One region of the Pseudomonas sp. YY-1 genome, then DNA from elsewhere that is predicted to be linked to it. Evidence: riboswitches for the same ligand, from Rfam matches in the RefSeq annotation. Region 1 holds a riboswitch; the other holds the start of a gene.

Region 1 (4,208 bases):
GAGCCTGCCGCTCCACCAAAGGCCCCAAGCGAGACTGCAGATCACGCTCTACGGACATTGTTCTCTCCCCGATGGCCGATGTGGTTGCGTCCTCGAACTTTACCGGCTCAGTGCCCAGGCGTAGCAGTGGCTCGGTGGCAATCAATGTAAATGGATATATCTGTGCTGGGTGTGAGGGTCTCCCGCTCAAATGGTCAGGGTCCAGAGTGGGTTACCGATAGTCGACAATGGGTTGTTAACAAATGCCGTGGATCATCCTGTGGATATCCTCGTGATACCTGGCTGAAACCCCGTAACTGCGGGCCTTTCAGCCAGTTGTACAAAAACTGAACCCTCGAGAAATGGCTATCCACAATAGTCTTGGATAACTTTCATAATTTCTTGTTGATAAGTCGCCGACCATCAATGATTGCGCGGCTTTCGTGCATTTGTGCGGTTTATCGCCAAGTCAGTCGCGACCGGGGCGGTAGAGATGCCGATGGGCGGCGTCGTACAGCGCCGACTCGGCGAAGGCGCCTGGATCGAGCACGTGACCAACGAGGATCAACGCCGTACGGCGGAAATCCTTGGTCGCGACCTTGGCTTCGATGTCGGCCAGGGTACCCAATACCCAGTCCTGGTCCGGCCAGCTCGCTCTGTGGATAACCGCGATGGGGCAGTCGGCGCCGTAGTGCGGCAGCAATTCGGCCACGATCGCCGGTAGCTGGCGTACGCCGAGATGGATGGCCATGGTCGCGCGGTGTCTGGCCAGGTCATGCAACTGCTCACCCTCGGGCATCGGCGAGGTGGTGCCGTAGCGGGTGAGGATCAGCGTCTGGGCGATGCCGGGCAGGGTCAGTTCACTTTCCAGCAGCGCCGCGCAGGCGGCTGTGGCGGTGACGCCGGGAATGATCTCGAAGGGAATGCCCAAGGCGCGCAGCTCGCGAATCTGTTCGCCAATGGCGCCATACAGTGAAGGGTCGCCGGAATGCACGCGGGCTACATCCTGGCCGCGCTTATGGGCCTGATGCAGCAGGTTGATGATTTCACCAAGATTCAGTTCGGCGGTATTCACCACCTGCTCGGCACTGTGACCCTGCAGCACCGCCTCGGGCACCAGCGAACCGGCATACAGAATGACCGGGCAGGAACGGATCAGGCGTTGGCCCTTGACGGTGATCAGTTCAGGATCGCCGGGGCCGGCGCCGATGAAGTAGACGGTCATGCGGGTTCTCAATCGAATGTGGCCAGCGCACAGGTGGCGCTGGCGCTGCGGTTTTTCTCGCCGAGCAGGCTGGCTGAAGTTCCCATGCGCGCCGCCAGCGCGAGGGCGCAAGGCTCGGCTACGGAGGGGCTGCCTGTTACGGCTTCGGTGAATGCATTGCCGGCTGTCATGGCTTGATAGGTGCTTAGTTGCTCGGGCGAGAAAAAAACCAGCTCCAGACCCAGTCCTTCAGCCAGACCTAGCAGACCGGCTTCGCCGTGCTTGTGGTCAATACTGGCCAATCCCGCGAGGTTATCCACAGTCAGCCCATATCGCGCCAGGCTGTGAGTCAGCAGGTCGAGTAGTTCGTCCTGTGCACAACCACGTCGACAGCCCAGGCCGGCAACCACCCAGGGGGCAGCAAGGGGATCGAGGTGGCTGGCGGTCATGAGCGGCATTCGTGTCGGAGGGTGACGTAGCTCATCATGGCACCTGCCAGCGGTCAACCGCGATTGACCGGCCGCCGCGGCCTGCGTAGCCTTCTCGCTTTCGAGGTTCTTCCCGGCAAGCCGCCGGGGAGCTAAGAGGGAACAGGGTCGATGCCCTGGCTGCCCCCGCAACTGTAAACGGTCTTAAACCCTTCAATGCACCACTGCTCTATAGCGGGAAGGTGAAGGGATGCGCGTAGCGCAAGCCGTGAGCCAGGAGACCTGCCTCGATAGACCAGCCACATGCTCGGACGGGGTGATCCGACGCGGCCAGCACGCCCTTGCGTGCCCGCCTGCGCGTACCCGTCCGCCGAACTTAACGACGCCACGGGGCCCTCCATGAAAACCCTCGCCAAACTGCCTGTCACCATCGTCACCGGTTTTCTCGGTGCCGGCAAAACCACTTTGCTGCGTCACCTGCTGGCCAATGCCGGCGGCCGCCGTATCGCGGTGATCGTCAACGAGTTCGGTGAGCTGGGCATCGATGGCGAGATCCTCAAGCAGTGCTCCATTGGTTGCAGCGAAGAGGAAGCCAACGGCCGCGTCTTCGAGTTGGCCAACGGTTGCCTGTGCTGCACCGTGCAGGAAGAGTTCTTCCCGGTGATGCGCGAGCTGGTGGCGCGCCGTGGTGACCTAGACCATATCCTCATCGAGACCAGCGGCCTGGCGTTGCCCAAACCGCTGGTACAGGCCTTCAACTGGCCAGAAATCCGCAACGCCTGCACCGTCGATGCGGTGATCACCGTGGTCGACAGCCCGGCGGTGCTCGCCGGCACCTTCGCTGCCTTCCCCGACCAAGTGGACGAACAGCGCAAGCTCGACCCCAACCTCGACCACGAATCGCCGCTGCACGAACTGTTCGCCGACCAGCTGGCCAGCGCCGACCTGGTGATCCTCAACAAGGCCGACCTGCTCGACGTCGAGGCGCTGGCCGCCGTACGTGCCGAGGTGGCCGAAGAACTACCGCCGGCGGTCAAGGTGATCGAGGCGCACGGCGGCGAACTGCCGTTGGATGTGCTGCTGGGCCTGAACAGCGAGACCGAGCTGCATATCGACAGTCGCCGTACTCATCATGACGATGAAGACGAGGATCACGATCACGAAGAATTCGACTCGTTCCACGTGGAACTACCGGAAACAGAGGAGGCGCGCCTGCTGGCCGCGCTGAAGGACGCAGTGGCCAAGTACGGCATTCTGCGGGTTAAAGGCTTTGCGGCGATCCCTGGCAAACCCATGCGCCTGCTGGTGCAGGGCGTTGGCCAGCGCTTCGACCGCCACTTCGACCGCGCCTGGCAGGCCGACGAGCCGCGCCTGAGCCGCCTGGTGGTGATCGGCCAGCAGCTCGACCGCGCGGCTATCGAGGCCGAGCTGAAAGCGGCGCTGGCTTGATACAGAGCGTAGGGCGTACTTGATCGTAGGGCGGACTCAGGAGCGAAGCGAACAGTCCGCCGGATAACTGAGTCCACCCTACGGCGCTAAGACCAATCGCGGCTAAAGCCCCCTCCCACAGAGCCGAATATGCACTTACTGCGCACCCAGCCCGGCGCCCAACTGCCGGCCGACAGCATCGCCGACCTTGGCCAGACGCCTGCCGAGCTGGTGCTGCTGTGCACGGGGGATTCGCATCTGTCGTTGCTGGCTGAAGCCGCCCGGCAACTGCCGGACGACTACCCCAGCCTGCGCCTGGCCAGCCCGGCGCAACTGAGCAACAACGCCTCGGTCGATTTCTACGTCGAGCAGGTGCTGCAGCATGCCAAGGTCATCCTGATCTCCGTGCATGGCGGGGTGAGTTACTGGCGCTATGGCGTCGAGCGCCTGGTGGAACTGGGCGCGCGCGGCGCTACGGTGATCATGGTGCCCGGTGACGACAAGCCCGACCCGGAGCTGAATGCGCTCGGCAACGTCAGTGAAGAAGACAGCCAGCGCCTCTGGCAGTACCTGCGCCAGGGCGGCTTGGATAATGCTCGCCAGCTATTTCGCTGCATCGGCAGCCGCTGGCTGGGCCGTGATGACAGCTGGCAGGAGCCGCAACCGCTGCCGCGTGTCGGCCTCTATCATCCGCAGCGCAGCCCGGCGGCGCTGGCTGACTGGCAGGCGCAGTGGCAACCGGATGCGCCTGTGGTGGCGCTGCTGTTCTACCGCAACCATGTGCAATCGGCGAACACCGCCTTCGTCGATACCTTCTGCGCGCACCTTGTTCGGCAGGGCCTCAACCCGCTGCCGATTGCCGTGGCCAGCCTCAAGGAGGCGGCCTGCCTGGATCAGGTGCAGGCCTGGCTGGGCGAGACGAGCACCGCGCTGATCATCAATACCACCGGCTTTGCCCTGTCCAACCCCGAGGCGCCGCAGGCGCGGGTGTTCCGTCGCGATATCCCGGTGCTGCAGGCCATCTGCTCGCTGGACAACCAGGCGCAGTGGCAGGCCAGCGCCCAGGGCCTGGGCTCGCGCGACCTGGCCATGCACGTGGTACTGCCCGAACTGGATGGCCGACTGATCGGCACCGCCATCAGCTTCAAGGGCCTGGCCTGGCGCAGCGA
Region 2 (4,208 bases), on a different contig from region 1:
GTGGCGGCGGACAGGTCGGTGCTGGGAAATACGCGCGCCAGCTCGGCGGCGGTCACGCCACTGCCGGCCAGCTCATCGCCGCCCTCGACCACGTATGGGTAAGGAATGTTCTGCTGGCTGCGGCCGACTTCCACACGCAGGGTGAAGTCGTTCATCAATGGGCGCAGCTGCTCCAGCAAGTATTTGCGAAAGGCCGCCGGCTGGGTCACCGTGATGGCGTAGGTGCCCGGCACCTGTACCTTGGCATAGGCGCGCACGGTGGTCGGCACCTCGCCCTGGCACAGGTAGGTCAGGCGCAATTCGGGGTAGCGAAACAGACAGTGCTCGCTGGCATCGGGGCGGATGCGCTCCTTGAGGTAGCGCTTGAGAGCGTGGCTCAGGGCGCCAGTGGCCTCCTGGTGCAACGCGGCGAGGCGGTCGACTGCTTCTTCGGGGGTATGGGCAATGATGAAATCATCTGAGCAGGCTTTCACTGTGCATCTTCCTGACTGAACGTACGCGCCTATCTTGCCTGCATACGGTGACGAAAACATAGCGCGACAGACCTCACATCGCGCTGCCAACGACTAGGCTTGGAGCAATTGCCCAGAGGTCATCTTCATGCGTCGTGCAATCGTTGTGCTGTTGGTCGTGGCCTCGTGCTCAAGCACTCAAGCTGGTGAACTCGATGGCCACTACCGGGCCACGCTCGACGGCCAGTCGAGCGAGCTGATCCTGCGCCAGAACGACACCATGGTGGAAGGCGAGTACGTGGAGAACCAGCATCTACGCCTGATCGTCAAAGGCCGTTACGACGGCAAACTGCTACGTGCCGAGATCAGCGACCCACAGACCGGCCTGCTGCTGGCCAACATGAACGCCACCTATGCCAACGCCATGCTCAACACCAGCATTGCGGCGCGCAATCCCCGCAACGGCGAGGCGCTGGAACGCCAGGCATTGTTCCAGCGCGAAGCCGCAACAACGGCGGCGACGCCTTCCGTCGCAGGCGCTCAGGATTCGGCGCTGGTCGGCACCTGGGTGCACGAGAAGATCATCAACAGCGGCGGCGCCAACTTCGCCTCGTTCAACACCCTGATGACCCTTCAACTGAATGCCGACGGTAGCGTCACGCAGTGGAGTCGCTCGGTCGGCGGCGGCAGCGACTGGAGCTACGACAGCCCCGGCGAGATGCAGTACAGCGGTCACTGGCGCAGCCAGGACGGCATGCTGATGGTGCGCCTGAGTGGCGCCACCGATTATCAACCTGCCGCCTACTACCGCTTCAGCGACCAGTACCTGGTCACCGAGAGCAATACCGGCAAGATGATCTGGCAGCGCCGCCGCTGAGTGACGGGGTCAGGCAGTCTGATGCAGGCGCACGTTGAACAGCGGCCCCTGGCTGAAGCGCGACAGCGCCTTGGCCCCGGCCAGCACACCCAGGTCGATCAGCGGTTCGACCAGGATCACGCTCATATAGGCCAGACCGAAACTGCCCACGGCCGCCAGGTTCTCGCTGGAGAAGCCGTGACCGTAGAAGGCCCAGAACGCAACCCAGGCGACGATGCCGCCCTGATAGGCAGTCGACAGCGCCAGCGCCTGCTTGTAGGAAAGATCGACGTACGCGGTGCCGGGCGCAACGATGCGCTTGGCCAGCAGGCTGATGCCCCACAGCGGGATCAGCAGCGTGGTGACGTTCATGCCGTACTGCGGCAGGTCGAACTGAGCGAACAGCAGCCCCTGCAGCAGCAAACCAGCCGCCAGACCGATGGCTGCGGCACCAGCGCCGAACAGCAACAACAAGGTAGAACCAAGGATCAGGTGCACCTCGGAAACGCCCACCGCATGATGCGGAAACACCTCGAAGAAGCAGAACACCAGCGCGGTGGTCAGCAGGCTGCGCAGCGCCAGGGCGGCGGCACCACCGTTGCTGCGGACGCTGTCCAGGGCGAGTTTGGCGGTCAGGCCGAAAGCGGTGACGGCCGTTGCGTAGCTGAGCAGGATCTTGGCGCCTTCGACGACACCGGGTTCGATATGCATGCGAGTTCCTTTGCCGCGCCCACCGCGCGACGATTCGGATAGAGGGTGGGCGAAACGCCCGTTGTCGATGGCAGGTCTCCTGGCTCACGGCTTGGCACTCCGCCCGCCTTCCCGACCGGAGTCAGTGGCATGAGGGCATCGTTCGCCGCTTACAGTTGCGGGGGCAGCCAGGGCATTGGCGAGATTCGCCGCACCCTGTTCCCTTTTCATCCGCGTCACGTACGTGCACGCAGAACCATCAGCGGCAAGATTACTCGCCTGCCCGGCTAAAAAACAGCGTGCCGGGCAATCACATTCGGGCCTTGCTCAGGCCGGCAGCGTCACCACGGCCATGGTCACCGAAGCCTTGCTGTACAGGCGTTTCTCGCCGTTTTCCTCGCCGAACACCTCGGCCTCGACCACAGTCGCCTGGCGCCCGGCCTTGAGCACCTCGGCGCGGCAGAACAGGCGTTCACTGCGCGCCGGGCGTAGCAGGTTGACCTTGAACTCCAGGGTCAGCACCGTCTGCCCCTCGGCCACCAGCGTCGCGGCGGCAGCACCGGCCGCATGATCGGCCAGAGTGGTCTGTACACCAGCGTGGATGAAACCGTTCTGCTGCAGGTGGCGCGGCTGGATATCCAGCTCCGCCTCGACCCAACCTGGGCCGCAGTCGGTAGCTCGAATGCCCAGGTCGTTGATGAAGTTGGCATCGGCGAAGCCTCGCTCGACCAACTCGCGATAACGCGGATGTGCTTGCATGCGGGCCTCCGGTCAGGCCAGGTGCGGCGTGCTACGCGCCAGCAGCGCCTCGACGTCGACACCGCGTGGCAGGGTGCCATAGACGCGGCCACGGCCATCCAGGCGGCTGGCGATAAAGGCATCGGAGACGGTGGCGTTGCCCGCCTCCAGCAGCAGCTTGGCCTGCAGCGCCACAGCCATGTCTTCGGTGAGCTGGCGCGCGCGGTACTGGATATCGGCGGTATCGGCAAAATCGGCTTTCAGACGCTGGATATGTGCCTTCAGGCGAGCATCGCCATGGCCATCGCCCAGCTCGGCGAACAGCGCATCGAGCACGCCGGGCTCCTTGGACAATGCGCGCAGCACGTCCAGGCATTGCACGTTGCCGGAGCCTTCCCAGATCGAGTTGACCGGCGCTTCGCGGTACAGGCGCGGCAGGATGGTTTCCTCGACGTAACCGGCGCCGCCCATGCACTCGCTGGCCTCGTAGATCATTTCCGGCGCGCGCTTGCAGATCCAGTACTTGCCCACGGCTGTGACCAGACGAGCGAATTTGTCTTCCTGCGCGTCATGCTGGTGGTCGAGCGCGCGCCCCATGCGCATGCACAGCGCCAGCGCGGCTTCGCTCTCCAGCGCCAGGTCAGCCAGCACGTTCTGCATCAACGGCTGGTCGGCGAGCAGCTTGCCGCCCACCTGACGATGCGCGCAGTGGTGCGCGGCCTGGGTCAGCGCCTGGCGCATCAGGCTGCTGGAGCCGACCATGCAATCGAAGCGGGTCATGGCCACCATCTCGATGATGGTCGGCACACCGCGGCCTTCCTCGCCGAGCATCCAGGCGAAGGCGCCGCGGTACTCCACCTCACTGGAAGCGTTGGCCCAATTGCCCAGTTTGTTCTTCAGGCGCTGGATGTAGAACGCGTTGCGCGTGCCGTCCGGGCGGTGACGCGGCAGCAGGAAGCACGACAGGCCCTTGTCGGTGTAGGCCAGGGTAAGGAAGGCGTCGCACATCGGCGCCGAGCAGAACCATTTGTGGCCAACCAGCTCGTAGCCTTGCCCCGGCCCGCCAAGGCCGATGGGATAGGCGCGGGTGGTGTTGGCGCGCACGTCGGTGCCGCCCTGTTTCTCGGTCATGGCCATGCCGATGGTGACGCCGGTCTTCTGCTCCATCGGCAGGTTGCGCGGGTCGTACTCGGTGGCGAGGATCTTCGGCAGCCACTGCTCGGCCACGTTGGCTTGCAGGCGGATGGCGGGCACCGCGGCAAAGGTCATGGTCAGCGGGCAGCCACTGGCGGCCTCGGCCTGGCTGTGCATATAGGTCAGACCGGCGCGTGCGACGTGCGCGCCGGCGCGCGGGTCGGTCCAGGGCAGCGACGGCAGGCCGTGCTCGACCGCCGTACGCATCAGCTCGTGGTAGGCCGGATGGAACTCCACCAGATCGATACGATTACCGTAGCGGTCATGACTCTTGAACA

What was found. A riboswitch is a leader RNA that binds a small molecule or an ion and turns the genes downstream of it on or off. The one in region 1 is predicted to bind cobalamin.
Region 2: linked by a shared signal. The riboswitch ahead of CXP40_RS09555 (energy-coupling factor ABC transporter permease) and the one ahead of cobW (cobalamin biosynthesis protein CobW) in region 1 are both predicted to bind cobalamin.

The regions. Positions count from the first base shown of each region.
Region 1 covers NZ_PJLX01000008.1:32,054-36,261, forward strand. The annotation lists gene CXP40_RS12915 (AraC family transcriptional regulator) at 1-58, opposite strand, end outside; gene cobM (precorrin-4 C(11)-methyltransferase) at 449-1,204, opposite strand; gene CXP40_RS12925 (cobalamin biosynthesis protein) at 1,213-1,632, opposite strand; cobalamin riboswitch at 1,719-1,916, shown strand; gene cobW (cobalamin biosynthesis protein CobW) at 2,011-3,060, shown strand; gene cobN (cobaltochelatase subunit CobN) at 3,190-4,208, shown strand, end outside.
Region 2 covers NZ_PJLX01000005.1:203,624-207,831, reverse strand. The annotation lists gene amn (AMP nucleosidase) at 1-533, opposite strand, end outside; gene CXP40_RS09560 (hypothetical protein) at 601-1,329, shown strand; gene CXP40_RS09555 (energy-coupling factor ABC transporter permease) at 1,339-2,019, opposite strand; cobalamin riboswitch at 2,071-2,274, opposite strand; gene CXP40_RS09550 (PaaI family thioesterase) at 2,326-2,757, opposite strand; gene CXP40_RS09545 (acyl-CoA dehydrogenase family protein) at 2,770-4,208, opposite strand, start outside.